One region of the Mesorhizobium sp. M2A.F.Ca.ET.046.03.2.1 genome, then DNA from elsewhere that is predicted to be linked to it. Evidence: predicted binding sites of a transcription regulator. Region 1 holds the regulator's gene; each other region holds the start of a gene.
The links. The regulator LexA, encoded in region 1, represses DNA repair genes until DNA is damaged. The targets are predictions, from matches to a motif close to TGTTCNNNNTGTGTTCNG.

Region 1 (7,124 bases):
GATGCCGGCTAACGATCTCAGGCAGGACTATGTTCGCGCCGTGGTGCGCGAGGACGCCGGCACCCTGGTCGCGACGCCGTTCGGCATCCAGGACTCCTCGATGCTCAGGATGCTCGCCGACGCCAACGGCCTGATCATGCGCGAGCCCTTTGCGCTGGCTGCGGAGGTTGGCGCCGAATGCAGCGTGCTTATGCTGCGCTAATGCGTCGATGCAATCGATCCGCTAACATGTCGACGCAGTCGATGTGATACGTCTCTATTCTTCGACCAGCGTTCGGGTCAGGGGATGGTCCGGATCTGCGAGACCATCGACGACGTTGAAATGATGCCGATCCGGCTCGACAACTGACTGGGTAGCGGCGCCAAGCCCCCTCCAGATGTTGGCGAGCAATACGCTCTGGCGCAGGAATTCCGAGCGCTCGCCGCCGCCGACCCAACAGGTGATGCGGGTTCCTTGCACGGGCCGCAGCAGCGCCGGGCTTTCGCTAAACGCTTCCCGTTCGTCGATGTTCAGCGTCTCGTTCAAAGCCGTGAACATCAACGACCGAAGGTCGTGCAGGCCTGAAATCGAAACGACCTTGCGTATGCGTTGCGCCACCATGGCGCCCAGCGGCGAAGTCGTCGTCGCCATCCGGCTGGCGAGATGTCCGCCGGCCGAATGTCCGGTCAGCATCAGCGGTCCCTCGACCATGGCCGCCGCTTTGCCGATCGCGGCCGCGACTTCATTGACGATGCCGCCGATCCTGGTTCGCGGGCACAGCGTATAGGAAGGCATGACGACGGCAAAGCCGCGGCCGACAGCGCCGGCGGCCAGATGCGACCAGGATGTCTTGTCCGATTCCATCCAGTAGCCGCCATGGATGAACACGACGAGCCCCTTCGGCGCGGCAGGCGGGAGGAAGAGATCGAACCGGCTGCGCGGCGCCTCGCCATAGACGATGTCGAGCCGCGCCCTGCCCTGCGCCAACAGCTTTTCGCGAAATGCCTGAGCTGGGCCGTCCCAGGCCGCCGGCCAGCGGTCGCCGCCAGCGATGTTCGCGCCGTTGGCGTAGGCGTCATCCCAGTCGACAATGCGGAGTCCCAGCACCGGCCCCTCCTGCGATCTGATCGATTTCGAGTTGTCTTTGTTCGGCATGCCATTCGAAGTCAGGTGACGGCCTCCTTGATCGCATAGCGCGCCTCCTGCCAGGCGCTCGTGCGCAGGATGTCTTCCAGCACCTCGACGGCGGCCCAGACATCCCGGTAGCCGACATAGAGTGGCGTGAAGCCGAAGCGAACGGTCGACGGCGCGCGGAAATCGCCGATCACGCCGCGCTCGATCAAGGCGCGCATCACCTGGTAGCCATGTGGATGGGCGAACGACACCTGGCTGCCGCGCTCGGCGCCGTTGCGCGGGCTTTCTAGCTCGAGACCGAACGCGCCGCATCGAGCTTCGACAAGGCGGATGAACAGATCCGTCAGCGCGACGCTCTTCTCGCGCACGGCAGTCATGTCGACTTCGTCCCAGAGATCCAGCGAACCTTTCAGCGCCCGCATCGACAGCATCGGCTGCGTTCCGCACAGGAATCGCCGGATGCCCGTGCCGGCGGCATAACCCTGCTCGAACGCGAACGGTCGGGCATGGCCCCACCAGCCGCTGAGCGGCTGGCTGATGTCGTGATGATGGCGGGTGGCGGCATAGATGAAGGCAGGCGCGCCCGGTCCGCCATTGAGATATTTGTAGGTGCAGCCGATCGCGAAATCGGCATTCGAGCCGTCGAGATCCACCGGCAGGGCGCCGGCCGTGTGGCAGAGGTCCCAGACGATCAGCGCGCCGGCGTCATGGGCCTTGCGGGTCAGGGCCGCCATATCGCGCAACCGGCCGGACTTGTAATTGACGTGGTTGACCAGGATGACCGCGACACGGTCGTCGATCAGTTCCTCGATCGTCGGCGCATCGACGCCCTCGAGCCGCAGCACCGCGCCGGGCCGCGTCGAGGACACCCCCTCCGCCATGTAGAGGTCGGTCGGAAAGCTGTCGCCTTCGGCAACGATCACCGAGCGGTCGGGTCGCATCGCGAGCGCCGCATGCAGGACCTTGTAGATGTTGATCGAGGTGGTGTCGCATACCACCGTCTGGCCAGGCGCGGCGCCGATCAGACGCCCGAGCCGGTCGCCCAGCTGGACAGGCATGTCGAACCAGCCGGCGGTGTTCCAGGCACGGATGATATCCTGCGCCCATTCCTGCTTCGCGGCCGTCTCGATCTCGTTGAAGACATTGATCGAAGCGGCGCCCAGTGAATTGCCATCAAGGTATATCACCCCTTCCGGCAGAACAAAGCGATCGCGCAAGGGGCGCAGCGGGTCCGCAGCGTCCATCGCCTCGACCTCGGCAAGATCGGGAATTCCCCTCATGTGCTACCGCCTCCATTTCGACCCAGGCCGCTACATCCCTCCGGCGACCAAGGCGGTTGTCCCATCACCGTCCGCAACCCGGCAAGAACCTTCTGTCCTATATTAGCTGGTCCATAGACGGCAAAGGCTGAGGATCGGAATCGTCGCCAAGGTTGGCATTTTGAGTTCGTTTCGTTCACGTTACGGTACATGGTTGGGTCAGCTGACTGGATCCCTTCAGCACCTCCGCGACGATGTCGCCTCTCAATTTCAGCATAAGGAGAATTGCAAAATCGAGCGGAATAAATGACACAGCCCAACCGGTGGCGGCCAGGCACCGTCGGATGCAACATTCTTTCGCCCGCCTTAAGAAATTCATTAAACTTTAAACGGTTGCGGAACACAACTGGAACAGATAGTGTTTGTTCTGGGTTTGTTTTTCTGATTCTGGTTTCGGAACCCGTGGGGGCCGCCAATGCTGACGCGCAAACAACATGAACTCCTGATGTTCATCCATGAACGCCTGAAGGAGAGCGGGATCCCTCCATCCTTCGACGAGATGAAGGAAGCGCTCGACCTCGCCTCAAAGTCCGGCATCCATCGGCTGATCACGGCGCTGGAAGAACGCGGCTTCATTCGCCGGCTACCGAACCGGGCGCGCGCGCTGGAGGTCTTGCGCCTGCCCGACTCGATCGCTCCCGGCCTGAATGCCGCGAAGAAATTTTCGCCAAGCGTCATCCAGGGCGGCCAGGGCAATCTAAGCCGACAGGTCAAGCCGGCAGCGCCCTCGCGTACGCCGACACCCAGCAATGATGACGACGCCGCTTCGGCCGTGTCCATTCCGGTGATGGGCCGCATCGCCGCCGGTGTGCCAATCGACGCCATCCAGCACCAGACGCATTCGATCTCGGTCCCGCCGGACATGATCATGGGCGGCGAGCACTATGCGCTGGAGGTCAAGGGCGACTCGATGATCGAGGCCGGCATCTTCGACGGCGACACCGTCATCATCCGTAACGCCAGCACGGCGAGCCCGGGCGAGATCGTGGTGGCGCTCGTCGACGATGAGGAAGCGACACTCAAGCGCTTCCGCCGCAAGGGCGCCTCGATCGCGTTGGAGGCCGCCAACCCGGCCTACGAAACCCGCATCTTCGGGCCGGATCGGGTCAAGGTGCAGGGCAAGCTCGTCGGGCTGATCAGGCGCTACTGATCCGGCTGCGAGGACTTGGCCCTCTCTGGCTTTTCGTAAGGCGCCAGTCCCCTCGCCTCGCGAGTGTACTTCCGCTGCTCGTGCCAGGGCCGGTAAGGCTGCTCGACGGCATATTGGATGGCTGCTCGCGCGGTTGCCGATTGCGGATCGAAGAAGACGGCGGCACTGCCGTCACGCGCCAGTTGGCGCTTGGTGACGACAAGCACGCGCTCATCCCAGCAGGGATTGTAGGCCGTCGCATCGTTGATGACGATGAGATCGGCAAAGCCGCAGGCGGGCCGTGCGCTGTCGCGGTTTTCGGCGAGCGCGACGATCGCGCCGGACGGATGCCGGCCAATGCAGAGGTCGCCGGTGCAATAGAAGGGCGAGCCGGGCGGCAGGTCGACCGGGTCGGCGATATCGAGCGCATCCTTGGCAAATGTCTCGGGCGGCACGATGGCCTCGGCCTTCAGCGCCCGCTTCCAGTTGTCGGTGGTGAACTCGTTGGAGCGTTCGCGGTTGACGGCAAGCTCGCCGCCACCGATCGGCATCGCCACGAGATGCGCGTCCTCCGAGATCAGCACATCCGGCGTGCGCACATGCGGGATCGCCAACAGCGCGGCGAGCGCGAAGGGCACAGCGGCGAGCCTCAGCCAGGTGGTGGCCATGGTCGCGATGACGAGCGCGATTGTCGCCAGCAGCACCGACTGGATCGAGATCAATCCCACTGCATCGACTGGCGAGCGGTCGGAAATCCATGCCGAAATGGCGATCATCGCTGTCAGGCCCTTGCCCATCACATAGAGGAAGGGACCGTCGAAGCCGAACGGCATGGCGAGCGCGCTCAACACGGCGAACGGCATGACAATCAGCGAGACGATCGGCATGACCGCCAGATTGGCGAGCAGGCTGAGCGGCGACACGCGCTGAAAATGCCAGATCGCAAACAGCAATGTCGCGCTGCCGGCGATGAGCGAGGTCACAGCGGCGCCGCCCACGCCAACCGCTAGTTTTCGCGACAGGAACTTCAGGAACGAACGCTTCACCGGCGGCGCGGTCGTTTTGCCGGCGCGATAATCGGCAAAGCCGGCATAGGCGCCGACCAGGGCCGCGGTGGCGGCGAAGGACATCTGGAAGCTCGGGCCGACCACTTCATGTGGCGAGACAAGGATGACGGCAATCGCCGAGATTGCCAGGTTGCGCATCGTCAAAGCCGCGCGGTCGAAGAGCACCGCTACAAGCATAACCGCAAGCATGATGAAGCTTCGCTCGGCCGCCACCACGATGCCGGAGATGACGAGGTAAGCGGCGATCGAGGCCAGCGCGATCGCCGCGGCGTATTTCTTCACCGGGCGGCGGGACGAGAAATCCGGAAACAACGCGAAGGCGCCGCGCAGCAGGAACATGATCGTGCCGGCCACCAGCGCCATGTGCAGGCCGGAGATCGATATGATGTGATAGATGCCGGTCCGTCGCATCGACTCGTTGATCGCTTCCGGAATGCCGGCGCGCACGCCGACGATCAGCGCCGCCGCGATCTCGCCTTCGGACCCGCCAATGCTGCTCCGGATGTGGTCGGCGATCCCTTCGCGCGCGTTTTCCACGGCCGACGCAATGCGCGCGCCGAAGGGTGCCCCCGTTGGCGCAGTCGAAGCCGGAGCCAACAGCTTTGGATCGCCCAGGAAAAAGCCGCTGCCGCCGATGCCGCTAAAGTAGCTGTCGAAGGAAAAGTCATAGCTGTCCGGGCGTACCGGACCGGTCGGCGGCAGCAGCTTGGCATAGCCGGTCAGCATCGACCCTGCCGTCATGCCGGACGGGATCCTGCGCGCCGACAGCCGAACGCGGTCCGGCGCGTAGCGCAGCGTCGGGTGCTCGGTGGACATGAGATCGATGGTCAGCCGCACACGGCCATTGGCCATCGCTTCGGCGGTGACCAGGCGGCCGGTCAGCCGGGTCTGGATTTCGGACCCCAGCATCGGGGTCGCCATCCGCCAGGTCTCCACCTTGGCCGAGAGGAAGCCGAGCGCGCAGAAAAGCGATGCCATGAAGACAAGGTGCGTTTTCTGCCAGGAGCGCGACACCGCCGCGCAGACAGCCATCAGCGCCACCGCCGCAAGCGGCCTGTAGAGATCAGGCTCGGTGCTCAGCGAGAAGTAATAGATGACGCCGGCGGCCAGGAACACCGGCACCAGCAGAAAGCCGACGCCCCGGTCGATCTCGGTGCTGGCAGCGACCGCAACGCTTCGCCGCAGCGCGGGAAGCGAAACGCTGCCGAGCTGTTTGCGGATCCGGCCGCCGCCGGCTGTTGGCGAGACCGGCAGTACTGCGCCGTGGCCATCAGGCAGATGCTCGGCTGGTGCGCGCGGCTGCGGAAGCTGAATCGGCGGCGCCTCTTGGGGCTCGGCATGGGCAAACATCAGGCGCTCGCTGACGCCAGCTGTCGTTTCCCCGCCCTCCTCCGTACCCCGGCCACGTCCAGCCATCGGGTCTGCCCCTTGCGCCCCAGACCGCCTATGCTACATGAACGCGCAAAGCGCGAAAGCCCGCGCGAAATATGCCGTCTCAGCGCGCTTCTTCGAGAGTTCCATGTCCGACAAGGTCGTCACCCGTTTTGCCCCCTCGCCCACAGGCTACCTGCATATTGGCGGGGCGCGCACGGCGCTGTTCAACTGGCTCTATGCCAAGCACACCGGCGGCACGATGCTTTTGCGTATCGAGGACACCGATCGCGAGCGCTCCACCGAAGCCGCCACGGCCGCCATTCTGGACGGATTGACCTGGCTTGGCCTTTCCTGGGATGGCGACGCCGTCTCCCAGTTCGAGCGCGCCCCGCGCCATCGCGAGGTGGCCGAGGAGCTCGTGCGCCTGGGCAAAGCCTATTACAGCTATGAGACGCCGGCGGAGCTGGAGGCGATGCGCGAGGCGGCGAGAGCCAAGGGCCTGCCGCCGCGTTATAACGGACAGTGGCGCGACCGCGATCCCTCCGAGGCGCCGGCAGGCGTCAAGGGCGCCATCCGCATCAAGGCGCCGACCGAGGGCGAGACGGTCGTCCATGACCGCGTGCAGGGAGAGGTGCGCTTTCCCAACAAGGATCTCGACGACTTCATCATCCTGCGCTCGGACGGCAACCCGACCTACATGCATGCCGTCGTCGTCGACGACCACGACATGGGCGTCACCCACATCATCCGCGGCGACGATCACCTGACCAACGCCGCGCGCCAGACCGTGATCTACAACGCCATGGGCTGGGCGGTGCCGTCGATGTCGCATATCCCGCTGATCCACGGCGCCGACGGCGCCAAGCTGTCGAAGCGGCACGGCGCGCTGGGCGTCGAGGCCTATCGCGCCATGGGCTATTTGCCGGAAGCCTTGCTCAACTATTTGGCGCGGCTCGGCTGGAGCCATGGCGACGACGAGGTGATGTCGATCGAGGACATGATCGCCTGGTTCGACATCGGCGACGTCAACAAGGGCGCTGCCCGCTTCGACTTCGCCAAGCTCGAGGCGCTGAACGGCGTGCATATGCGCAAGATGGACGATCGCGCGCTGTTCGATATCT
Region 2 (7,124 bases), 1.1 Mb from region 1:
TAAAAGCTCCTTGATCTCGGGAATATAGCGGTCCGCGCCGGTGATAAAGGTGAGGTCGAGATGTTTGTGAACGGCATGGCTGGCCTTCAGCTTCAGGGCGGCTTCCTCGATCGCGGCAAGCAGAGCCGGGTCGTAACCGTGACGATACTGGGCGACGCCGAAGCCCGACACTTTCCAGGCCGTCTCATGACCAATGATGGCCTCGCGGCTCATTGCACAGCGCAGTTCGGGAATTGTATGGGCGTTCATTGTACTTTCTCCAAGATGGGGGCAACACTTGGTTAACAGTCATTTAAACGCCTACCCCTGTAAATTTAGGAATGCTGGTGGTAGCGTAAGCCCAGCTTAAGGTCGAAACCCCGTGCGTCTGCTCAGTCAGGTCAACCTCAACTCGCTGAAAATCGTGGAAAGCGCCGCGAGGCACAGGAATTTCACGCGCGCCGGCGAAGAGCAGTTTATCACCGCTTCCGCCGTCAGCCAGCGCGTGAAGAGCCTGGAGGACCAGCTGCGCTTCAAGATCTTCGAGCGCGGCGGCAACGCGGTGTCGCTGACGCCGGAGGGCGAGACCTATGTGGCGCGCGTGCGCGAGGCGCTGGAACGGATCGTGGCGGCCAGCATGGAGGCCACCGGCCAGTCGCAGGCGCATGTGCTGCGGATCTGCGTGCTGCCGACCTTCGCGGCGCGCTGGCTGTTTCCCAGGCTGATGACCTTCCAGCAGCAATATCCCGACATCGAGATGCGGGTGTCGACATCCTACGCCACGCATGAATTCGCGACCTCGGAATATGATCTCGAGATCCGCTACGGCGACGGCAATTTCCCCGGCCTCACCTCGGAACTGCTGTTCAAGGAAGACCTGACGCCGGTGTGCAGCCGCAAGCTGTTTCACGACGTGCTGGGCGACAAGCCGCTGTCGAAGGTGGTGCCGGAGGACCTGCGCTACTTCACGCTGCTGCATTCGGACACCTGCACGCAGAACTGGCAGTCGTGGCTGGGCTTCGCCGGCGCGAGCTTCGTGCTTGGCGAGACGAGAAGCGTCTATTTCGACAGCTGCATGATGTCCTACGAAGCGGCCAATGCCGGCATGGGCTTCGCCGTCGCCAACCGCGCCTACATGGCAAGCGACATCCGTGCCGAAAGGCTGGTAGCCCCCTTCGCGGTCCACCATCCCAACACGGCGGGCTGGTACTTCGTCAGCCCCATCAAGGCGCTCGGCGCCCGCAGGGTGGAACTGTTCAAGCAATGGATCCTGGCCGAAGCGGCGCTGACGCAGCGCCAACTCGACATGGAGATCACCGGCGGACAGCCGGCACGCGCGGCGGTGGCCTAAGCAGCGCCGCTCGCGCAGCGTCAGGATTTTCCGGGTGTTTCCACTGACTGTAGCCGGCTAGCGCGATCGCACCATGACGCAAGGCCGAGACTCAGCTATGTTGGATTGCGCGGCGGGCCTGATTTTCCCGCTTGGCCGGCGCTATCCAGCTTCCTCCCAAGCAGCGCCGGCCTTCTTCCAGCCCGACGATAACTTGACCTTTAGGGCCGACGATAACCCGACTCGCCCTGCCCTATTGCTTCGGAGGCGTGCCCGGCTGGTCGCCGCCCGTGGTCGATTTCGGCACCGGGTTCTTGTCGACCTGAGGGTTCTGGTTGACTTCGTCGCCCGGCGCCTTGGTGGGTTGCACACTGTTGTCGCAGGCGGCGAGCACGAGCCCTGCCGCAAGAGCCAGCAGCACAGGAAGCTTCATCATGACGACCTCCTCTCGTTCGCCCCTTTCATAAAGGGCAAACGAGGCGATGGCGGTTTGGTTGCGCGTGAGGCGGAACCAACCGGTCCGCGTCCGGTTGAAAGCCAATCAACCGCATGAGGAGACGATGATGATCCGCCTGCTGCTTACCGGCCTTTTCGCCTACACCGCCTATCGCGTCGCCGTGAGGATCATCAACGAGGTGCCTGGCGATGTCGCGCCGCTGGACATGCCGGGCGATGAGAGGCGCAAGTTGCGGCGCCAGTCGGCGGCAATGGGGGTGGAGCCGAAGCGGTAGCGCCCTTGCTCGGCCCACCTTCTTCTACGCCATGCACACATCGTCTGTGACGGCGTGACTGATCGACCTGAGGTTTGATTGCCACGTGGTTCCCCCAATCCGTCGCTGCTTCGCAGCGCCACCTTCCCCCTCCGGAGGGAAAGGAAGGGAGCGTTGCTGGAAGCTCGGCGCTTTTCCTCTACCCCGTCGATCGGGGGAGAGGTGGCTCGGCGAAGCCGAGACGGAGTGGGGGTCGACCAGCGCTCCATAGAGAATGCATGCGCCCACCCACCACCGGCTCAGCCTCCTCTCCGGCCGCTGCGGTCCCCTCCCGGCTCTCCCGCAACGCGAGGAAATTATTGCGAACAAAGCGGAAACGATGCTTGATGGGCGATGAACATCGCCGCTCGTGATTCGTCCTTCGAGACGCCCGCTTATCTTGCCCGGCTGAATGATGAGCAGCGGCTGGCGGTGGTGCATGGCGACGGCAAGGTGGCGGCGCCGCTGCTGGTGATTGCGGGCGCCGGCTCCGGCAAGACCAACACGCTGGCGCATCGCGTCGCCCATCTCATCGTCAAGGGCGCCGATCCGCGCCGCATCCTGCTGATGACCTTCTCCCGTCGTGCCGCGGCCGAGATGGCCAAGCGGGTCGAGCGCATTGCCGGCGAGGTGCTGGGGCGCGACGCGGCGATCATCGGCGACGCGCTGGCCTGGGCCGGCACTTTCCACGGCATCGGCGCCAGGCTGCTGCGCGACTATGCCGAGCAGATCGGCCTCGACCCGGCCTTCACCATCCATGACCGCGAGGATTCGGCCGACCTGATGAACCTTGCACGGCATGAGCTGGGATTCTCGAAAACCGAAAGCCGCTTTCCGACCAAAGGCACCTGCCTGCAGATCTATTCGCGGGCGGTGAACGCGCAGGCGCCACTGGACGAGGTGCTCGGCTCCGCCTTCCCCTGGTGCGCGGCATGGGCGGAGCAACTGAAGGAGCTTTTCGCGGCGTATGTCGAGGCCAAGCAGGCGCAGAACGTGCTCGATTACGACGACCTGCTGCTCTACTGGGCGCAGATGGCGGCCGAGCCGGAAATCGCCGCTCATCTCGGTTCCCGCTTCGACCACGTGCTGGTCGACGAGTACCAGGACACCAACCGGCTGCAGGCTTCGATCCTCCTGGCGCTGAAACCGGACGGCGCCGGCCTGACGGTGGTGGGCGATGACGCGCAGTCGATCTATTCCTTCCGCGCCGCGGAAGTGCGCAACATCCTCGATTTCCCGAAACAATTCGCGAAGCCCGCCGAGATCGTCATGCTGGAGCGCAACTACCGCTCGACCGAGACGATCCTGGCAGCCGCCAACAGGGTGATCGGCGAGGCCAGCGAACGCTTCACCAAGAATCTGTGGACCGAGCGCCGTTCCTCGCACAGGCCGCAGCTGGTCAGCGTACGCGACGAGGCCGAGCAGGCGAATTATGTCTGCCAGGCGATCCTGGCCGAACGCGAGGCCGGCACGGCGCTGAAGGCGCAGGCGGTGCTGTTTCGCACCTCGAGCCACAGCGGGCCGCTGGAGGTGGAGCTGACGCGTCGCAACATCCCCTTCGTCAAGTTCGGCGGCTTGAAATTCCTCGACGCCGCGCATGTCAAGGACATGCTGGCGATGCTGCGCTTCGCCGAGAACCCACGCGACCGCGTCGCCGGTTTCCGCGTGCTGCAGCTGATGCCGGGCATCGGGCCGTCCGCCGCCTCGCAGATCGTGGATGCCATGGCGACGTCGCTCGACGAGACGCTCGGCCTTGCCCGCTTCCGGCCGCCGCAGCGCGCCGCGCAGGATTGGCCGGTGTTCCTCGACATCTATAGCGGCCTACGCGCCGGCGCCAAATGGCCGGCCGACCTCGAACGGATCAGGCTCTGGTACGAACCGCATATGGAGCGCATCCATGAGGATGCGATCACGCGCCGGGCCGATCTCATCCAGCTCGAGCAGATCGCCTCGACCTATCCGTCGCGCGAACGCTTCCTGACCGAGCTGACGCTCGATCCGCCCGACGCCACCAGCGACCAGGCCGGGGCGCCGCATCGCGACGAGGATTACCTCATCCTGTCGACCATCCATTCGGCCAAGGGCCAGGAATGGAAGAACGTCTTCGTGCTGAACACGGTCGATGGCTGCATCCCGGCCGATCTCGGGGTCGGCACCAAGGAGGACATCGAGGAGGAACGCCGGCTGCTCTATGTGGCGATGACCAGGGCCAAGGACAGTTTGCATCTGGTGGTGCCGCAGCGCTTTTATCCGCACAACCAAGCTGCGCGCGGCGACCGCCATGTCTATGCCTCGCGCACCCGCTTCATCCCGGCCTCGATGCTTCCGGCATTCGAGCAGTCGTCCTGGGCGAGTGCGGCGCTCAAGGACGACCCGCGCCAGCGGCCAGGCGTCAAGGTCGACCTTGGCGCCCGCATGCGCGGCATATGGAAATAGGCCGCCTGCCCCCTCCTGCCGATTCACGCGACGGATCAGGTCCAAGACGGAAAAATCGGCGTGCGCGGAACCTCACGCCGCAAGCCGCGTTGTGTGGCGTCCCTTCCCAGACCGGAGGCCCGCCGCCTCCGCAGCCAACAGACGAGGTCTCAATGTACGACAGGATGTTCTTCACCCCGGTCGCCCTCAGCGTCGGCGCCGGCCATAAGCGCATGATCGCCTCGCTGTCCGCCATGCATGAATTCCTGACCGAGTTTCCGCCATCGCGGCGGCGGCTGAGCTACGGCGCCGCGGTAAAGGCCTGCGAGGCGGCACGGGCCCGAGAAATCTCGGCCGAGGCCGCGCGCGATGCGCTGATCACCTTCGCGGTGACCGCCGGCATCCTGTGGCCGTCGGACCAGCCGATCGTTTCGGTGAAGCCGGTCGCGCGCGGCTATGGCGGTTTTGCCGCCTGATTTACGGCGATCTTCTCAGGCCCACCGCCTATGAACTGCCCCCGGCTCAGTTCACCTGACGAGAGGCTTTTCCTTGCCGTTATTCGGGCTTGCCGGCGGCCGAGGCTTCGGCGATCGCGGCCGGTTCGGCCGCTGCGACGAAAGGATAGAGGAGCTGCCGGTGGTAGAGCTGCGGCACAGGCTCGTCGACACCATATTTTTCTGGCATCCGCGGCGGCATGAACAAAGTGCCGCCGATCAGGTCGAGAAAGGGCAATTGGCCGGCGAAGTTCTTGTCATAGGCGTCGCGTTCGTTGGCGTGGTGCCAGTGATGGAACTGCGGCGAGGCAATCAGCCATTTCAGCGGCCCGAATTTGATGCGCGTATTGGAGTGGATGAACACCGACTGCCACTGGTAGATCAAGCACGTAGATGAGAACCGCCTCGGCGGAAAAACCCAGCGCGAACAGCGGCAAGAACGAAGCCGACTTGGTCAGGATCTGGTCCACCGGCTGCACGCGGTGCGCGGCCAGCCGGTCCATCTCCTCGATCGAGTGGTGGATGGCGTGGAGGCGCCACAGGAACGGCACCGCGTGAAAGGCGCGATGGGCGAGGTAGAAGCCGATGTCGGCGATGAGCAGAGCCTCGATCGCCTGCAGCCACACAGGCTGCGACTGGACGGCGGCGGTGAGCGCCTCGGGAACAAAACGCTGCGCCAGCAGCATCGCCGCGCCAACCACCAATACTATGCCGGCCTTGATGACAATGCCGTTGAAGAGCAGGTAGAAAACGTCGTTCAGCCAATGCCGGCGCGTCGCCGACTGCTCGCCATGCAGCGGCAGGAGCTGCTCCAGCGGGATGAAGATGAGGGGCGATGATCAGCACCGCCTTGAAGTCGATGAGATCGAATACGGTCGCTCGCGGATCGGCTGAGGTCAGCCGCCGACACTAGCCGCCAAAGGATGAACGGACCGTTGATGGTGCTAAGGGACGCCTAAAGCGCGTCGCGATCTTTCAGATTCGCTCCATGCGCTTTAGGTTTTTGATTTTACGCATGTCTTTATCTCTTTATCCCGAAACCGTTTCCCACTTTCGGGAGACATGCTTTAGTGCATGGTGCCGCCGGCATTGCCAGCCGTCCCGCTGCGCCGGCTCTCGAAGCTCACCTGGTCGCGGCCGTTGGACTTGGCCTTGTAGAGATGGCGGTCGGCGACCTGGAAAACGTCGTGGTAGGTGGTCGGGCCGCTGAAGGCGATGCCGCCGATGCTCACGGAAAGCGGCCAGGGCCGCCCGTCGGGGGCAAATTCGGCCTCGCGAATGCGGCGCCTGATGGATTCGGCGACCAGGAAGGAGCGTGTGGCATCGGCGCCGGGCAGGAAGACCGCGAATTCTTCGCCGCCGATGCGTCCGACGATGTCGGCGCCATGCAGTTGCCCCTTGATCGTCGCGGCGATCAACCTCAGCGCCTGGTCGCCGCAGTCGTGGCCCAGGCGGTCATTGATCGACTTGAAATGGTCGGCATCGACGATCAGCAGCGCGCCGGCGTCGGCGACCGTCTGGTCGCGGGCCTGGTCGAGATAGGCCTCGACCAGCATCGAGAAGGCGCCGCGGTTGAAGACCGCGGTCAAGCTGTCGGTCGCGGCGATGACGCTGAGCTCCTTTTGCGTGATCGCCAGCTGGCGCATCTTCCACATCAGGAAGAACAGAAAGGAGCCGCCGAGGACAAGCGGCAGGAAAAGATCCGTGAGTTTCGCCCACAGCAGCGCCTGCGGCGACAGCGAGGGAAAATTGAAGGAATCGACGAAGAAGGCGACGGCAATGAAAAAGGCTGTGCCGGCGGCGGTGACCACCACGACCCTGCCCCAGCTTGTCGGGGACAAATCGATGCGCATGCCGTTGCTCCCACTGCTACCGGCTTATTGTGGAGCGCGAGCGCAAAGGAAGTCCTAACATATTAGCTTCAATGCAAGTGTGGTTAACAGGCCGTCGGAACCGCCCTTGGCGGCAGGCAAGCAGAAAGCCCGCCGCCAAAAGCAGCAGGCTTCCCGACTGGCCGGAGGTTCTCGTCAACGCACCGCCAGCAATGGCGGCGATGCGGTAGGAGATGCCGCAGAGCCCTCACGGCCGGTCCGGCACTCCCGACCGGGCTGTCTTGCAGCATATGTCAGCGACGCGAAATCATCAGGCAGAGCGCCC
Region 3 (7,124 bases), 1.7 Mb from region 1:
TACAAGACCGCGCAGGAGGTCGCCATGGCGGTGACCGCCGGCAAGATCTTCATTCCCGAGGTCGGCTCGTCGACGCATTACTATGCCAACTACGTCCATCCCGGCTGGGCGCGCGCCATGCAGCGCATGACCAGGATCGGCCTGCACATCTTCTACCGCACCTATGGCGGCGGCTGGAGCTGAGCCGGTTGGGCGGCTCGAGCCGAGCCGCCTAAACGACGCCCCCGGCTGTCCTTCTTTCGGCGCCCGGCATGCCCCGGCGAACGCGGCTTGTCGCCAGGATTCGCACCGTCACCTCACGCGGGCGTGAAGGGCACGATGTCGCACCTCGATAAATCATTGTTTTAACAGCGAAAAATACATCGCTTGGAAGTTCGGCCCGTGGCTTGACGGGCGCGGACCCTCTAACTATGTTGCCGGCGACTTTAGAAGCGGACGGACGGCAATCGTCTGCCCGGGCAGGGGGGGTTGCGATGGCCGACAAAACCGGGCCAGACGGAACCGGAGAAACCGGCCGCGGCAGGCAGCCAGAAGCCACCATCCGCGACGACGAACTTGAGCGCCGCCGGCGCGATCTCGAAGCATCGCTTGCGACGAGGCGCACGGACCGGCTCGAGGGGAAAGACGAAGCAAAAGCTGCGGCCGGTTACGGTCAGGCGCTGAAACTGTCCAGCGAGTTCATCGCCGGAGTGGTGGTTGGTGTCGGCTTGGGCTGGATCATCGACCGCCTGGCGGGAACAGCGCCTTGGGGTCTGATCGTGGGCCTGCTGCTTGGCTTCGGCGCCGGTATACTCAATGTCCTGCGTTCGGCGGGGCTTGCACCGGAATTCGGTCAGGGCGGCAAGCCGCGCGAGCCGAAAGAATGAAGTGGGCGCCCCCTCGGCGCTGAAGTGAACTTAAGAAGCCGATTGTGGCTTTGACGGGGATTTAAAGTGGCTGCTGCTGACAAGGTCGATCCGATCCACCAGTTCCAGATCCATCCGATCATCCCGCTGCATATCGGCGGCTACGACGTCTCGTTCACCAACTCCTCCCTGTTCATGGTCGTCACGATCGTGCTGGCCTCGGCTTTCCTCTATTGGAGCACGGCCAGCCGCGCCTTGATCCCGGGGCGCCTGCAGTCGGTCTCCGAAATGGCCTATGAGTTCGTCGGCAACATGCTGCGCGATGCCGCCGGCAAGCAGGGCATGCAGTTCTTTCCGCTGGTGTTCTCGCTGTTCATGTTCGTGCTGGTCGCCAACCTGATCGGCCTGTTCCCCTATTTCTTCACCGTCACCAGCCACATCATCGTCACCTTCACGCTGGCAATCATGGTCATCGGCACGGTCGTCGTCTACGGCTTCGCCAAGCACGGTTTGGGCTTCCTCAAGCTGTTCGTGCCGCATGGCGTGCCGGGTCTTCTTCTGCCGCTGGTGGTGGCGATCGAAGTCATCTCCTTCGTCTCGCGTCCGGTCAGCCTCTCGGTTCGTCTTTTCGCCAACATGCTGGCCGGCCACATCACGCTGAAAGTGTTCTCGGGCTTCGTCGTCAGCCTCAGCGCGCTCGGCGCCGTCGGCATCGCCGGTTCCATCCTGCCGCTCGCCATGGCGGTCGCATTGACCGCCCTCGAGCTGCTGGTCGCCTTCCTGCAGGCCTACGTTTTCGCGGTGCTGACCTGCATGTATCTGAACGACGCGCTGCACCCGAGCCACTGATCGATTTTCACCGGCGCCGCGGCGCCAGCATACCCAACGTACCAACCGCAACGAACAAGCAAACCACAGGAGTTTTGAAATGGACGCAACTGCAGCAGCTGCTATCGGCGCTGGTATCGCCTGCATCGGCATGGGCGGCGCGGGCATCGGCCTCGGCAACATCTTCGGCAGCTACCTCTCGGGCGCGCTCCGCAACCCGTCGGCTGCCGACGGCCAGTTCGGCCGCCTGATCTTCGGCTTCGCCGTGACCGAAGCTCTGGGCATCTTCTCGCTCCTGATCGCTCTGCTCCTGGTCTTCAAGTAAGATTGAGAGCTGACGAAAGGGGCCGCATGGTGCGGCCCCGTTCCATGGACAGGGGAATGAGATGTTCGTGACATCTGCCTATGCGCAAGAAACAGCGCCGGCCGCGGCCGAGGGCGATACGCATGCGGGCACTGCAGTGCCTGCCGCGGAGCATGAAGCGTTCCCGCCGTTCGACGCCAAGACCTTCCCGTCGCAGATCCTGTGGCTGGTCATCACCTTCGGGCTCTTCTACCTGTTCCTGAAGCGCGTTGTGATGCCGCGTCTTGGCGGCATCATCGATGTCCGCAACGATCGCATCACCCAGGACCTCGACCATGCCGCAAGGCTGAAGGGCGAGGCGGATGCCGCCGTTGCCGCGTATGAGCAGGAACTGGCGGAGGCCAAGGCCAACGCCAACAAGATCGGCCAGCAGGCAAGCGACGCCGCCAAGGCGGACGCCGAAGGCACGCGCAAGAAGCTCGAGGCCGAGCTCGAGAAGAAGCTTGGCGAGGCCGAGGCGAGCATCGCCTCGATCAAGGCCAAGGCGATGAAGGAAGTCGGCACGATCGCCGAGGATACCACGTCGGCCATCGTCGAGGCGCTTGTCGGCGGCAAGGCCGACAAGTCCGAGATCGCGGCCGCGGTCAAATCCGCGAGCCGGTGAGGAGCGGGATCATGGACGCCACATCACTTGCCACGCTCTGGGCCACCATCGCCCTGATCATCTTCCTCGGCGCCATCATCTATCTGAAGGTGCCGGGCATGCTCACCAAGTCGCTGGACGGCCGCGCGGCCAAGATCAGCGGCGAGCTCGAGGAAGCCCGCAAGCTTCGTGAAGAGGCCCAGCAGCTGCTTGCCCAATACCAGCAGAAGCGCAAGGAAGCCGAGAAGGAGGCCGCCGACATCGTCGCCGCCGCCAAGCGCGAGGCTGAGCTGCTTGCTTCCGAGGCGGCCAAGAAGACCGAGGACTATGTCGCCCGGCGCACCGCGCTTGCCGAGCAGAAGATCAGCCAGGCCGAGCGCGAGGCCGTCAGCGAAGTGCGCGCCTCGGCCGTCGACATCGCCGTCGAGGCCGCCCGCGTGCTGCTCGCCGCCAAGGTTGACGCCAAGGCCGGTGCCGACCTGTTCAAGTCGGCGCTGGATGACGTCAAGGCCAAGCTGAACTGAGCTGACTTCGAAGTTTCGAAGTCAAAGCCGCCTGGGCAACCCGGCGGCTTTTTTGTTGTAGCACGCTCGTCATCCTAGGGCGGAGCAAGGAGCAAGGAGCGAAGCGACGCGCGCAGACCCTAGGGATCCATGCCGTGACGCTAAGGCGTTGCAACGATTACAAAATTCTGCGCCGCTGCGCCCCACGAAAGAGGTCACGGCATGATCCTCGGGTCAAGCCCGAGGATGACGAAGGATCGAGGCAGTCGCCGTCACTCCAACCCGGCCAAGCTCTCTTCCTCGACCACCTCGGCGCCACCCAGTCTGAACGGCGCGAACGAGGTCCGGTGCAGCCTCGCCACCGGGCCATGCGCCTCGATGGCGGTGCGGTGCCGGACCGTCGCGTAGCCCATATGCACCTCGAAGCCGTAATGCTCGTGATGGCCGCCGCAGCCGCACATCATGCGGTCGCGCATCACCTTGGCGACGATCGAGGCGGCGGCGATCGACTGCGAGCGCTGGTCGCCCTTGATCAGCGCGCGGCCTTCGCAGGCGAGGCCTGGCGGGATGTCGCGGCCGTCGGCCAAGGCGAGTTTCGGCTGCAGCGAGAGACCCGCGGCGGCGCGGCGCATCGCCTCGAGACTCGCTTTCAGGATGTTGCTGTTGTCGATGCCTTCGGCGCTGATCGAGGCCATCGAAACGCTGAGCGCCGAGCCAAGGATCTTCAGGAACAGCGCCTCGCGCTGCAAATGGGTGAGGCGTTTAGAATCGTCGAGGCCTTCCGGGATATTGGCGGGGTTAAGCACCACCGCCGCAGCCACCACTGGACCCGCGAGCGGACCGCGGCCAGCTTCATCCATGCCGGCGACCGGCCACAGCCCGTCGGCCATCGCCTTGGTCTCGATCGAGAAGTCGGGCTTCTCGACCATTTCAAAGAGAAGCGGAGAATCGGAACGCACGCGAGCCATGGTGCGGCGAGGTTCGCATCGGCTCCGATTCTCCGCAAGTCCCTCCGGGTCGGGTGGGGCGCCGGACCGGGAGGGCACCGTCTCACGGCCGGGGGACAAGGGCCGGACGGAATTCTTGAAACAAGAGCAATTCTAGACGGAAAACCGCTTTGCCTGGAACTGCTTGGCGCCGGCCGTCAGGGTCGGTGCCATCTTCACAGCAGCATCAGCTGCTCGCCGGCGCCGGAGCCTGCGACGAATTGATCGATGCGAAGCTGCCGCCGTTCGACATTGAGGCCGAGGCGCTTGGCCGCTATCTCGAAGCGCCGGCCGATCTGCCAGGCATAGGGTCCGGCGCCCTTCATGCGCTTGCCCCATTCGGAATCGTAATCCTTGCCGTCGCGCATCGAGCGGATCAGCGACATCACATGCCGGTACCGGTCCGGATAATGCCGCAACAGCCAATCCTTGAAGATCGGCGCCACTTCGAGCGGCAGGCGCAGGATGACGTATCCGGCCTCCCGGGCGCCGGCGGCCCGCGCCGAATCGAGGATGCGCTCCATCTCCGGATCGTTGAGGCCGGGAATGATCGGCGCCACCATCACGGAGGCCGGGATGCCGGCATCCGACAATTGCCTGATCGCCTCTAGCCGCTTCGTCGGGGTCGACGCGCGCGGTTCCATGGTGCGGGCCAGCATGCGGTCCATCGTGGTCACCGACAGCGCCACCTTGGCAAGGCCACGCTCCGCCATGCGCGACAGGATGTCTAAGTCGCGCGTCACCAGCGCCGACTTCGTCACGATGCCGACCGGATGTCCGCGCGCCTCCAGCACCTCGAGGATCTCGCGCATGATCCGGTACTGCTTCTCGATCGGCTGGTAAGGATCGGTGTTGGTGCCGATGGCGATGGTGCGCGGCTGGTAGCCCGGCTTCGACAACTCTCTGTCCAGCATGCGCGCCGCATCCGGCTTGGCGAACAGCTTCGATTCGAAATCGAGCCCCGGCGACAGGCCCATGAAGGCATGCGTCGGCCGGGCGAAACAGTAGACGCAGCCATGCTCGCAGCCGCGATAGGGATTGATCGAACGGTCGAAGGAAATGTCGGGCGACTCGTTGCGGGTGATGATGGTGCGCGGCTTCTCGACCTGCACTTCCGTCTTGAACGGCGGCAACTCCTCCAGCGAGTTCCAGCCGTCATCGAAGACATGCCGGCTGACCGGCTCGAACCGACCGGACGGATTGATGCCGGCCGACCGGCCGCGATTGCGGTCGGGCCGCACGCGCATGCCGCTCTGCTCGATCATCGCGTTCGCCATCTCGGCTCTGCCTGCTCCGAAAGCGGCAATGTCGGCGCGCACGATCTGTTCCATTTTCGCCCTTTCCCAGGGACTGTCGGCAGGCTGTCGAATCGCTCTGTTCATGAAACTATTCCTATTTTGCCGATGAGAACAAAGCAAGAACTTTTTCGACTGGAAGCGTAAACTGGCGCTAGCCTCCGCTTTCCGCTATTCGGCTAGGCATGCTCAGCGTTCTCATCGAAACCCGCAACGACGAAGAGGGACTTGCCCGCACGCTCGCCTCGCTGGTCGGCGGCGCGGTCGAAGGCGTCGTGCGCGACGTCATCGTCTGCGATCAAGGCTCGACCGACCAGACGCATCGGGTCGCCGAACATGCCGGCTGCCATTATGTGAGCGGTGGGCTCGGCGCCGGTATCAGCCAGGCAAAGGGCGATTGGCTGCTGCTTGTGGAGCCCGGCGCCCGGCTGGCCGAAGGCTGGATCGACGAGGTTGTCGCGCATACGGCAAAGCAAACGATGCCGGCACGCTTTTCACGCGCTCGGGCCGACCGCGCGCCTTTCCTGGCGCGTGTTTTTTCGGGCAATCGGGCGCTGGCAGAGGGTCTCGTCATCAGCAAGCGCCAGGCCTCGGCTCTGGCAAAGAGCGCTCGCGGTGCGGAGGCCCTGGCTCGGGGTCTCGCGACCAGGCGGTTGAACGCCGAAATCTGGGTGGCGCCGCCGAAGTGACGCCTGCGCCCCTTACTAAGTGGGCTTGCCGCCCCGCCTGAGATGCTCGTCCAGCCGCGGCATGATCTCGACGAAGTTGCAGGGCATGTGACGGTAGTCGAGCTGCGCCTTGATGATGCCGTCCCAAGCGTCCTTGCAGGCGCCGGGCGAGCCCGGCAGCACGAAGACGAAGGTGGCGTTGACGACGCCGCCGGTCGCCCGGCTCTGGATCGTCGAGGTGCCGATCTTGTCGTAGGAGATGCGGTGGAAAACTTCCGAAAAGCCGTCCATGCGCTTTTCGAAGATCGGCTCCAGCGCCTCCGGCGTCACGTCGCGGCCGGTGAAACCGGTGCCGCCGGTGGTGATGACGACATCGATGCTGTCGTCCTTCGACCAGCCGAGGACCTTGTCGCGGATCTTTTCGCGGTCGTCGGTGACGATGTCGCGCGCGGCAAGCGCATGGCCGGCTTCCGCGATGCGGTCGGCCAGCGTCTGGCCGGATTTATCGTCGGCAAGGCTGCGCGTGTCGGATACCGTCAGCACCGCGATGCGCACCGGAATGAAGGGTCGGCTCTCGTCAAGCTTCGCCATCGCTCACCTCCATGCTGCGCGTGGCGGCCACGAACCAGTCGGGATGACGCGCGCGGATCTCGATCGCCGCACGCTTGGCCACATTGCCGGTCTCGAACAGGCCGAAGCAGGTGGCGCCCGAGCCGGACATGCGCGCGAAGGCGGCGTCGGCGCGCTTGAGCGCCTTGAGCGCCTCGCCGATCGCGGGCTGAATGGCTTGAGCGGCGCCTTCGAGATCGTTGCGGGTCGTTTCCAGCCAGTTACGGATGGCGTGGAAGTCGAGGCGCCTTGGCAGCGGCGGCAGCGCGTCATTGTCGCGACGAGAGAGCGCCTTGAACACGTCCGGTGTTGAGACAGCGACGCCCGGATTGACCAGGACGAGGCCAAGCGCCGGAAACGCGGAGAGCGGCGACACTTCATCACCGATGCCGCGCGCGACCAGCGGCTTCGACTTCAGGCACATCGGCAGGTCGGCTCCGAGC
Region 4 (7,124 bases), 240 kb from region 1:
GGGCATCGGCGTGCTCTACGGCAAGAAGGACAGGCTGGAAGAGATGCGGCCCTTCATGGGCGGCGGCGAGATGATCGAGGAAGTGACTGAGGATATCGTCACCTACAACGATCCGCCGCACCGTTTCGAGGCCGGCACGCCGCCGATCGTACAGGCGATCGGCCTGGGTGCTGCGCTCGACTACATGGAAAAAATCGGCCGCAAACGCATCGCGGGGCACGAGGCGGACCTCAAGACCTACGCGCACGAGCGGCTGCGGGCGATTAATTCGCTGCGCATCTTTGGCGACGCGCCGGGCAAGGGCGCCATCATCTCGTTCGAATTGCAGGGTATCCATGCGCATGACGTGTCTATGGTGATCGACCGGCAAGGTGTTGCCGTCCGCGCGGGCACGCATTGCGCCCAGCCGCTGTTGAAACGCTTCGGCGTCACCTCCACATGCAGGGCATCGTTCGGCATGTATAATACGAGGGCCGAAGTGGACGCTTTGGCCGAGGCGCTGGAAAAGGCGCGAAAGTTCTTCGGGTGATGATCATGGACGATGTGAGCGCGACCGCAGAGACTGTGCCGGAAACGGTGGGTGACAGCGTCGTTTCGGCCTCGGCGATCCCCGCCGACGAGCTGGCGCGGCTGACCGACGACATCGTTTCCGCGCTGAAGACGGTCTACGACCCGGAAATCCCGGCCGACATCTATGAGCTCGGCCTGGTCTACAAGATCGACATCGAGGACGACCGGTCAGTCAAGATCGACATGACGCTGACCGCGCCGGGCTGCCCGGTGGCCGGCGAAATGCCGGGCTGGGTCGAGAACGCCGTCGGCGCCGTCGAGGGCGTTTCCGGTGTCGAGGTCGCCATGGTGTTCGACCCGCCATGGACGCCCGACCGCATGTCGGAAGAGGCGCAAGTCGCGGTCGGATGGTATTAGGGATCGGCTTGAAAAGATTGGCTGACTTGCGCGCTAGGTGAAACTTCACCATCTTAAGGGCAGACTCATTCCGCGGGCCTTGAACCCGCGCGAAAGTGGAGAATGACATGGGACGCTTCGCCGTCATAACGATGACCGACAAGGCCGCCGATCGCGTGCGCGAGATCGTGGCCACGCGCGACAACGCGCATGGCATCCGCCTCGGCATCAAGAAGGGCGGCTGCGCCGGCATGGAATACACGATCGACCTGGTGACTGAGCCAAACACCAAGGACGACCACATCGAGCGCGACGGTGCGCATGTCTATGTCGCGCCCGAAGCCGCGCTGTTCCTGTTCGGCACCGAGATGGATTTCGAGCAGACTACGCTGCGCACCGGCTTCACCTTCAAGAACCCGAACCAGAGTTCGGCGTGCGGCTGCGGCGAATCCGTCGAATTGAAGCCCGCCGACCTCAAGGCGCTGGCAGAGGCGCGCGCGTCGGCCTGATCTTCCTTCGCCCCGTTTACGGGGAGAAGGTGGCCCGAAGGGCCGGATGAGGGGTAGGTGCGAAGTTTTGAGAGGCTGGCGCAGCCTGCCGGCGTTCGTCATTCCAAAAGCCAAGCAATTGGCGTTTCGTCCGCTTCGCGGACCACACCTCACCTCCCCGTAGAACGGGGAGAAGAAAGCTAATCGACCCACATGCCCGTGCGCTTATGCCAGTCGGCGATCGATTCCTCTGGATAGACCTCGAAGACCTTGTCCTTCTTGCCGATCACCGGCTCGACCCAGTTCGCTTTGTATTTCAGCATCAGATGCACCTTTTCCGGTGGCTTCGGCAGGTCGGTGTCGATTGCCGAGGCGAAGGGATGGACAAGCTCCGGCCAGGTCGGGTCGTAGAGCCAGAGGGCCGAGCCGCATTTGCGGCAGAAATTGCGCTCGCCGGTCGAGACCTCGCAATGCGGATGCTCGTCATCCTCGATTTCGGCGCGATAGACGCCGAGGCTGCGCTTGCCCGTGATTTTCAAGGTGTCGTAGTCGGCGCCGAGATTGATGGCGAAACCGCCGCCGCCCTGCTGCTTGCGGCAGATCGAGCAGTAGCAGAGCATGAACGGCACCGGCGTGTGGCTATCCACCTCGAACCGGACGGCGCCGCAGCGGCAGGAGCCTTTGAGCAGGACAGGCATGGCGGGAACTCCGTTTTCAGGTCTCAACCTGTCAGCATGCCTTTGGTTGCGGCGATGACAAGGCCGATGGCGGATGAGATCATCGCGCCATGGATAATACGCGCCTCGAAGAACTGTTCGAAAGCCTGGGCCCGATCAGCATCCGAAAACTGTTCGGCGGTAAGGGCATCTATTGCGACGGCGTCATCGTCGCGGTGGTAGGTGCGCGGCGAACTGCTGCTCAAGGCGGATGAGGAAACCATTCCCGATTTCGAGGCCGCCGGCTGCAGCCAGTGGACCTATACCGGCTCGCGCCACGGCAAGGACGTGGCGATGCCCTATTGGAGCGTGCCCGACGAGGCGTTCGACGATCCGGACGAGATGGCCGTGTGGGCGCGGCGTGCTTATGAGGCGGGAAGACGAGCGGGGAAGTGATTTGATCCGTTATTGAACACTACGAAGGGCACGTCGAGGCCGCCCCCTCATCCGGCCGCTTCGCGGCCACCTTCTCCCCAGCTGGGGAGAAGAGGTTGGCGCAGGGGCTGGCAGCTCCTCTCCCCTCGGGGAGAGGTCGGATTGCCCCGAATTGCTCTTCGCAATTCGGCCTTGGCAATCCGGGTGAGGGGGCCTTCGACGTGTGCCCTTACAGTGCCTTCGCGATCTCCGCCGCCAGCCGGGCATTGTTCTCGACCAGCGCGATGTTGGTCTTGAGGCTGCGGCCGCCGGTGAGTTCGAGGATCTTCGACAAGAGGAAGGGCGTCACCGCCTTGCCGGTGACGTTCTGCGCCTCGGCGGCCTTCTGCGCGGCGTCGATATAGCCGGCCATTTCGTCGGCCGGGATCTCGTCATTCTGCGGCACGGGATTGGCGACCAGAATGCCGCCGCCCAAGCCCAGCGCCTGGCGCGTGCGGTAGAAATGGGCGATGTCCCCAGGCGCCTGCAGCGTCAGCGGCGCGCGGAAGGGCGACTGCCTCGACCAGAAGGCCGGCATCGTCTCGCTGCCATGGCCGATGACCGGCACGCCGCGTGTCTCCAGCACTTCCAGCGTCTTTTCGATGTCGAGGATCGCCTTGGCGCCGGCCGAGACGACGATGACCGGCGTGCGCGCCAGCTCGTCGAGGTCGGCCGAGATATCAAAACTCTTTTCGGCGCCCTTGTGGACGCCGCCGATGCCGCCGGTGGCGAACACTTTTATGCCGGCCATGTGCGCGGCAATCATCGTGGCCGCAACCGTGGTGCCGCCGGTGCGCTTTTGAGCGACCGCGAAGCCGAGATCGGCGCGCGACAGCTTCATGGCGTCGCCCGTCATGGCAAGCGATTCGCGTTCGCCGTCGGAGAGGCCGATCTTGATGCGGCCGTCGACCACGGCGATCGTCGCCGGCACCGCGCCGGCATCGGCGATGATCTGCTCGACCTTGGCCGCCATGGCGCCATTGTCGGGGTAGGGCATGCCGTGGGTGATGATGGTGGATTCCAGCGCCACCACGGGCCGGCCGGCGGCAAGGGCCTCCGCCACGGGCGGGTGGACATCGACGAAGGGGCGGGTGGTTTCCGGCGTCATGGCTGTTCTCCGACAAGGAGGAAGTAGATTGTCGATGGCCCTATGCCACCTCCCGTGCCTCCGGCACAAGGGCAAGCGCCTGCCTGAAATTGGCGGTCGTGAGGGACGGCACGGCCTCTGGACTCTCGATGGCGAGCATCGCCGCCGCGGCGCCCTCGCGTAGCGCGGCACGCAGCGGCAGCCCGCGCAGCAGGGCGGCGACCGTCGCGCCGGTCAGCGCATCGCCGGCGCCGGTCACGTCGGCGACCCGGCGCGGCGCGGGCGGGTCGATTTCGAAGATGCCGGCGTCGTCGAAGCCCAGCACCGGAGCGCTGCCGGCCGTGATCACGCCGGCGTTCAGGCCGACCTGCCTGAGTGCGTCGACAAGGGCTTCTCCTGACATTTCGGCGCCAACCAGCGCGGCGGCTTCGCGGCGGTTCATGAAGAGCAGCGACAGATCACTGAGCAGAGGCGCCAGGCGGACGACCTTGGCTGGCGAGACGGCGATGGCGAAGACCGGCCGGTCGCCGGCGAGCGCAACCAGGCGCTCCAGCGCCGCGGTCGGCAGGTTGGCGTCGCACAGGATGGCGTCGGCCGCGGCGATCGCCTCGCGCACCTTGGAACGCCTCATCTGCTTGGGGAAGGCGAGGTCGTAGAGCGCCATGTCGGCCAGTCCGACGATCAATTCGCCCTCGGCGTCGATCAGCGCCGTGTAGCTCGGCGTCGTGCGGTCGAGGAACACCACCGAGAGGTCCGTTATCCCGGCGCTGTCGATCGCCGAGGCGACCGTGTCCGCTGCCGCGTCGCCGCCGCGCACCGAGATCAGCGAGGCCGACACGCCGCGCTTCACCACGCTGCGCAGCGCGTTGAAAACGACGCCGCCGACATCCTCGCGCATCATGCCGGGGTTGGAGGCGGCTGGCACATAGGTGCCCGAGACCTGGCCGCGCCGGTCGATATGGGCGCCGCCCAAGGCCAGGATCGTTGGGGCCAGGATAGTTGGGAATGTCGGCATTTCGGGTCGCTGACTTTCATTGATCGTGCGGCTGCGCACACTAGGTTTCCCCGGGTCGCCCTGCAATCGGGGTCGCGATTCGGGATGGCCGGACATCGAAATCTCTTCTGGACCAGCGGTTGTGCTCCGCACTAGCCCTGGTGATACATAAATAGAACAAATCCAGATATTGATTGTTTTTCAAATATTTGTAGCCCCTTGCCAAATGAGAACAAAAAAGGTACAAAACAGCAGGGATCACGGATTGTCCGGCCTTCATTGACGACCAAGGGGTGATGTATCATGGCTCAGAATACTTTGCGGCTTGTAGAGGATAAGGCAGTGGACAAATCAAAGGCTCTGGACGCGGCGCTGTCGCAAATCGAGCGCGCTTTCGGCAAGGGCTCGATCATGCGGCTCGGCGCCAACGAGCAGGCGGTCGAGATCGAAACCGTACCGACCGGCTCGCTCGGCCTCGATATCGCGCTTGGCGTCGGCGGGCTGCCGCGTGGCCGTATCGTCGAGATCTACGGGCCGGAAAGCTCGGGCAAGACGACGCTGGCGCTGCACACGGTTGCGGAAGCGCAGAAGAAGGGCGGCATCTGCGCCTTCGTCGATGCCGAGCACGCGCTCGATCCGGTCTATGCCCGCAAGCTCGGCGTCGACCTCGAGAACCTCCTGATCTCGCAGCCCGACACCGGTGAGCAGGCGCTGGAAATCTGCGACACGCTGGTGCGTTCGGGCGCCATCGACGTGCTGGTCGTCGACTCGGTCGCGGCGCTCACGCCGCGCGCTGAAATCGAGGGCGAGATGGGCGACGCGCTGCCCGGTCTCCAGGCCCGCCTGATGAGCCAGGCGCTGCGCAAGCTGACCGCCTCGATCTCGCGCTCCAACACCATGGTCATCTTCATCAACCAGATCCGCATGAAGATCGGCGTCATGTTCGGCTCGCCCGAGACCACGACCGGCGGCAATGCGCTGAAATTCTACGCATCGGTGCGCCTCGACATCCGCCGCATCGGCTCGGTCAAGGACCGCGACGAGGTCGTCGGCAACCAGACCCGCGTCAAGGTGGTCAAGAACAAGCTGGCCCCGCCCTTCAAGGTGGTCGAGTTCGACATCATGTATGGCGAGGGCGTGTCCAAGACCGGCGAGCTTGTCGATCTCGGCGTCAAGGCCGGCGTGGTCGAGAAGTCGGGCGCCTGGTTCTCCTATAATTCGCAGCGTCTCGGCCAGGGTCGCGAGAACGCCAAGCTGTTCCTGCGCGACAATCCCGACACGGCGCGCGAGATCGAGATGGCACTTCGGCAGAATGCCGGGCTGATCGCCGAGAAATTCCTTGAGAATGGCGGCTCCGAAGGCGGCGACGACGGTTTCGAGGACGAAGCCGGCGCCATGTAGGGCCGGTCCAGGAAGATCGCGCAGCGGTTCCTGTTCGGCTCAGGCAATTCGTCGGCTTAGCCGGAGTTCGGCCACAATGCTGGTTTATTTGGTTATGCTTATGTAATCGCGTTCTTGAGTACTGCGTACCCGAACCGCCGGCCTTCGCGCCGGCGGTTTTGCGTTTCGCGGGCGGTGTTGAGCCGCTGCCCGCTTGCCGATTGGTCCAACTCCGTGTTTCTGGACAGGCTCAAGAGCTATCGCTAAAAGGCCCATCTATCTTCTGAAATACCAAAGCCCATTTGCCGCCGGCCGGGCCGGTGGTTCTTGCGAAAAAGGCAATGTGCAATGAGTGGCGTGAACGACATCCGGTCGACATTCCTCGACTACTTCCGCAAGGAGGGCCACGAGATCGTCGCCTCCAGCCCGCTGGTGCCGCGCAATGATCCGACGCTGATGTTCACCAACGCCGGCATGGTGCAGTTCAAGAACGTTTTCACCGGCCTGGAGAAGCGCTCCTATTCGCGCGCCGCGACCGCGCAGAAGAGCGTGCGCGCCGGTGGCAAGCATAACGATCTCGACAATGTCGGCTACACCGCCCGCCATCTCACCTTCTTCGAGATGCTCGGCAATTTCTCGTTCGGCGACTACTTCAAGGAGCGCGCGATCGAGCTTGCCTGGAACCTGATCACCAAGGGTTTTGGGCTAAAGAAGGACAAGCTGCTCGTCACCGTCTATCACACCGACGATGAGGCGGCAGCTTACTGGAAGAAGATCGCCGGCTTCTCGGACGATCGCATCATCCGCATTCCGACTTCCGACAATTTCTGGGCGATGGGCGACACCGGCCCGTGCGGTCCCTGCTCGGAGATTTTCATCGACCGCGGCGAGCATATCTGGGGCGGCCCGCCCGGCAGCCCGGAAGAGGACGGCGACCGGTTCCTGGAATTCTGGAACCTGGTGTTCATGCAGTATGAGCAGGTGACGAAGGAAGAGCGCATCGACCTGCCGCGTCCCTCGATCGACACCGGCATGGGGCTGGAGCGCATGGCCTCCATCCTGCAAGGCGTCGAAAGCGTCTTCGAGACCGACCTGTTCAAGCATCTGATCGATGCCGCGTCCTCGGCGCTCGGCCAGGG

Region 2: a site for LexA is predicted at 2,370-2,387, ahead of EJ072_RS00985 (ATP-dependent helicase). Genes of this name have one in related genera too.
Region 3: a site for LexA is predicted at 5,515-5,532, ahead of EJ072_RS03690 (PA0069 family radical SAM protein). Genes of this name have one in related genera too.
Region 4: a site for LexA is predicted at 4,834-4,851, ahead of recA (recombinase RecA). Genes of this name have one in related genera too.

The regions. Positions count from the first base shown of each region.
Region 1 covers NZ_CP034449.1:6,441,312-6,448,435, reverse strand. The annotation lists gene glp (gephyrin-like molybdotransferase Glp) at 1-202, shown strand, start outside; gene EJ072_RS30750 (alpha/beta hydrolase) at 257-1,087, opposite strand; gene kynU (kynureninase) at 1,147-2,394, opposite strand; gene lexA (transcriptional repressor LexA) at 2,849-3,583, shown strand; gene EJ072_RS30735 (ComEC/Rec2 family competence protein) at 3,577-6,045, opposite strand; gene gltX (glutamate--tRNA ligase) at 6,149-7,124, shown strand, end outside.
Region 2 covers NZ_CP034449.1:168,758-175,881, forward strand. The annotation lists gene EJ072_RS35785 (hypothetical protein) at 1-249, opposite strand, end outside; gene EJ072_RS00975 (LysR substrate-binding domain-containing protein) at 362-1,330, shown strand; gene EJ072_RS00980 (hypothetical protein) at 1,563-1,745, opposite strand; gene EJ072_RS35790 (hypothetical protein) at 1,870-2,040, shown strand; gene EJ072_RS00985 (ATP-dependent helicase) at 2,413-4,494, shown strand; gene EJ072_RS00990 (DUF982 domain-containing protein) at 4,647-4,949, shown strand; gene EJ072_RS36465 (sterol desaturase family protein) at 5,029-5,352, opposite strand; partial or broken gene EJ072_RS36470 (sterol desaturase family protein) at 5,411-5,593, opposite strand; gene EJ072_RS36475 (hypothetical protein) at 5,522-5,806, shown strand; gene EJ072_RS01000 (GGDEF domain-containing protein) at 6,035-6,820, opposite strand; gene EJ072_RS01005 (hypothetical protein) at 7,093-7,124, opposite strand, start outside.
Region 3 covers NZ_CP034449.1:743,023-750,146, reverse strand. The annotation lists gene EJ072_RS03725 (cell wall hydrolase) at 1-183, shown strand, start outside; gene EJ072_RS03720 (AtpZ/AtpI family protein) at 474-866, shown strand; gene EJ072_RS03715 (F0F1 ATP synthase subunit A) at 933-1,694, shown strand; gene EJ072_RS03710 (F0F1 ATP synthase subunit C) at 1,774-1,998, shown strand; gene EJ072_RS03705 (F0F1 ATP synthase subunit B) at 2,060-2,641, shown strand; gene EJ072_RS03700 (F0F1 ATP synthase subunit B) at 2,653-3,144, shown strand; gene EJ072_RS03695 (ribonuclease HII) at 3,396-4,091, opposite strand; gene EJ072_RS03690 (PA0069 family radical SAM protein) at 4,286-5,440, opposite strand; gene EJ072_RS03685 (glycosyltransferase) at 5,590-6,093, shown strand; gene moaB (molybdenum cofactor biosynthesis protein B) at 6,109-6,663, opposite strand; gene EJ072_RS03675 (4-(cytidine 5'-diphospho)-2-C-methyl-D-erythritol kinase) at 6,650-7,124, opposite strand, start outside.
Region 4 covers NZ_CP034449.1:6,199,791-6,206,914, forward strand. The annotation lists gene EJ072_RS29480 (cysteine desulfurase) at 1-529, shown strand, start outside; gene EJ072_RS29485 (SUF system Fe-S cluster assembly protein) at 535-927, shown strand; gene sufA (Fe-S cluster assembly scaffold SufA) at 1,035-1,415, shown strand; gene EJ072_RS29495 (GFA family protein) at 1,595-2,092, opposite strand; partial or broken gene EJ072_RS29500 (TfoX/Sxy family protein) at 2,182-2,506, shown strand; gene EJ072_RS29505 (pseudouridine-5'-phosphate glycosidase) at 2,715-3,632, opposite strand; gene EJ072_RS29510 (carbohydrate kinase family protein) at 3,673-4,626, opposite strand; gene recA (recombinase RecA) at 4,909-6,006, shown strand; gene alaS (alanine--tRNA ligase) at 6,334-7,124, shown strand, end outside.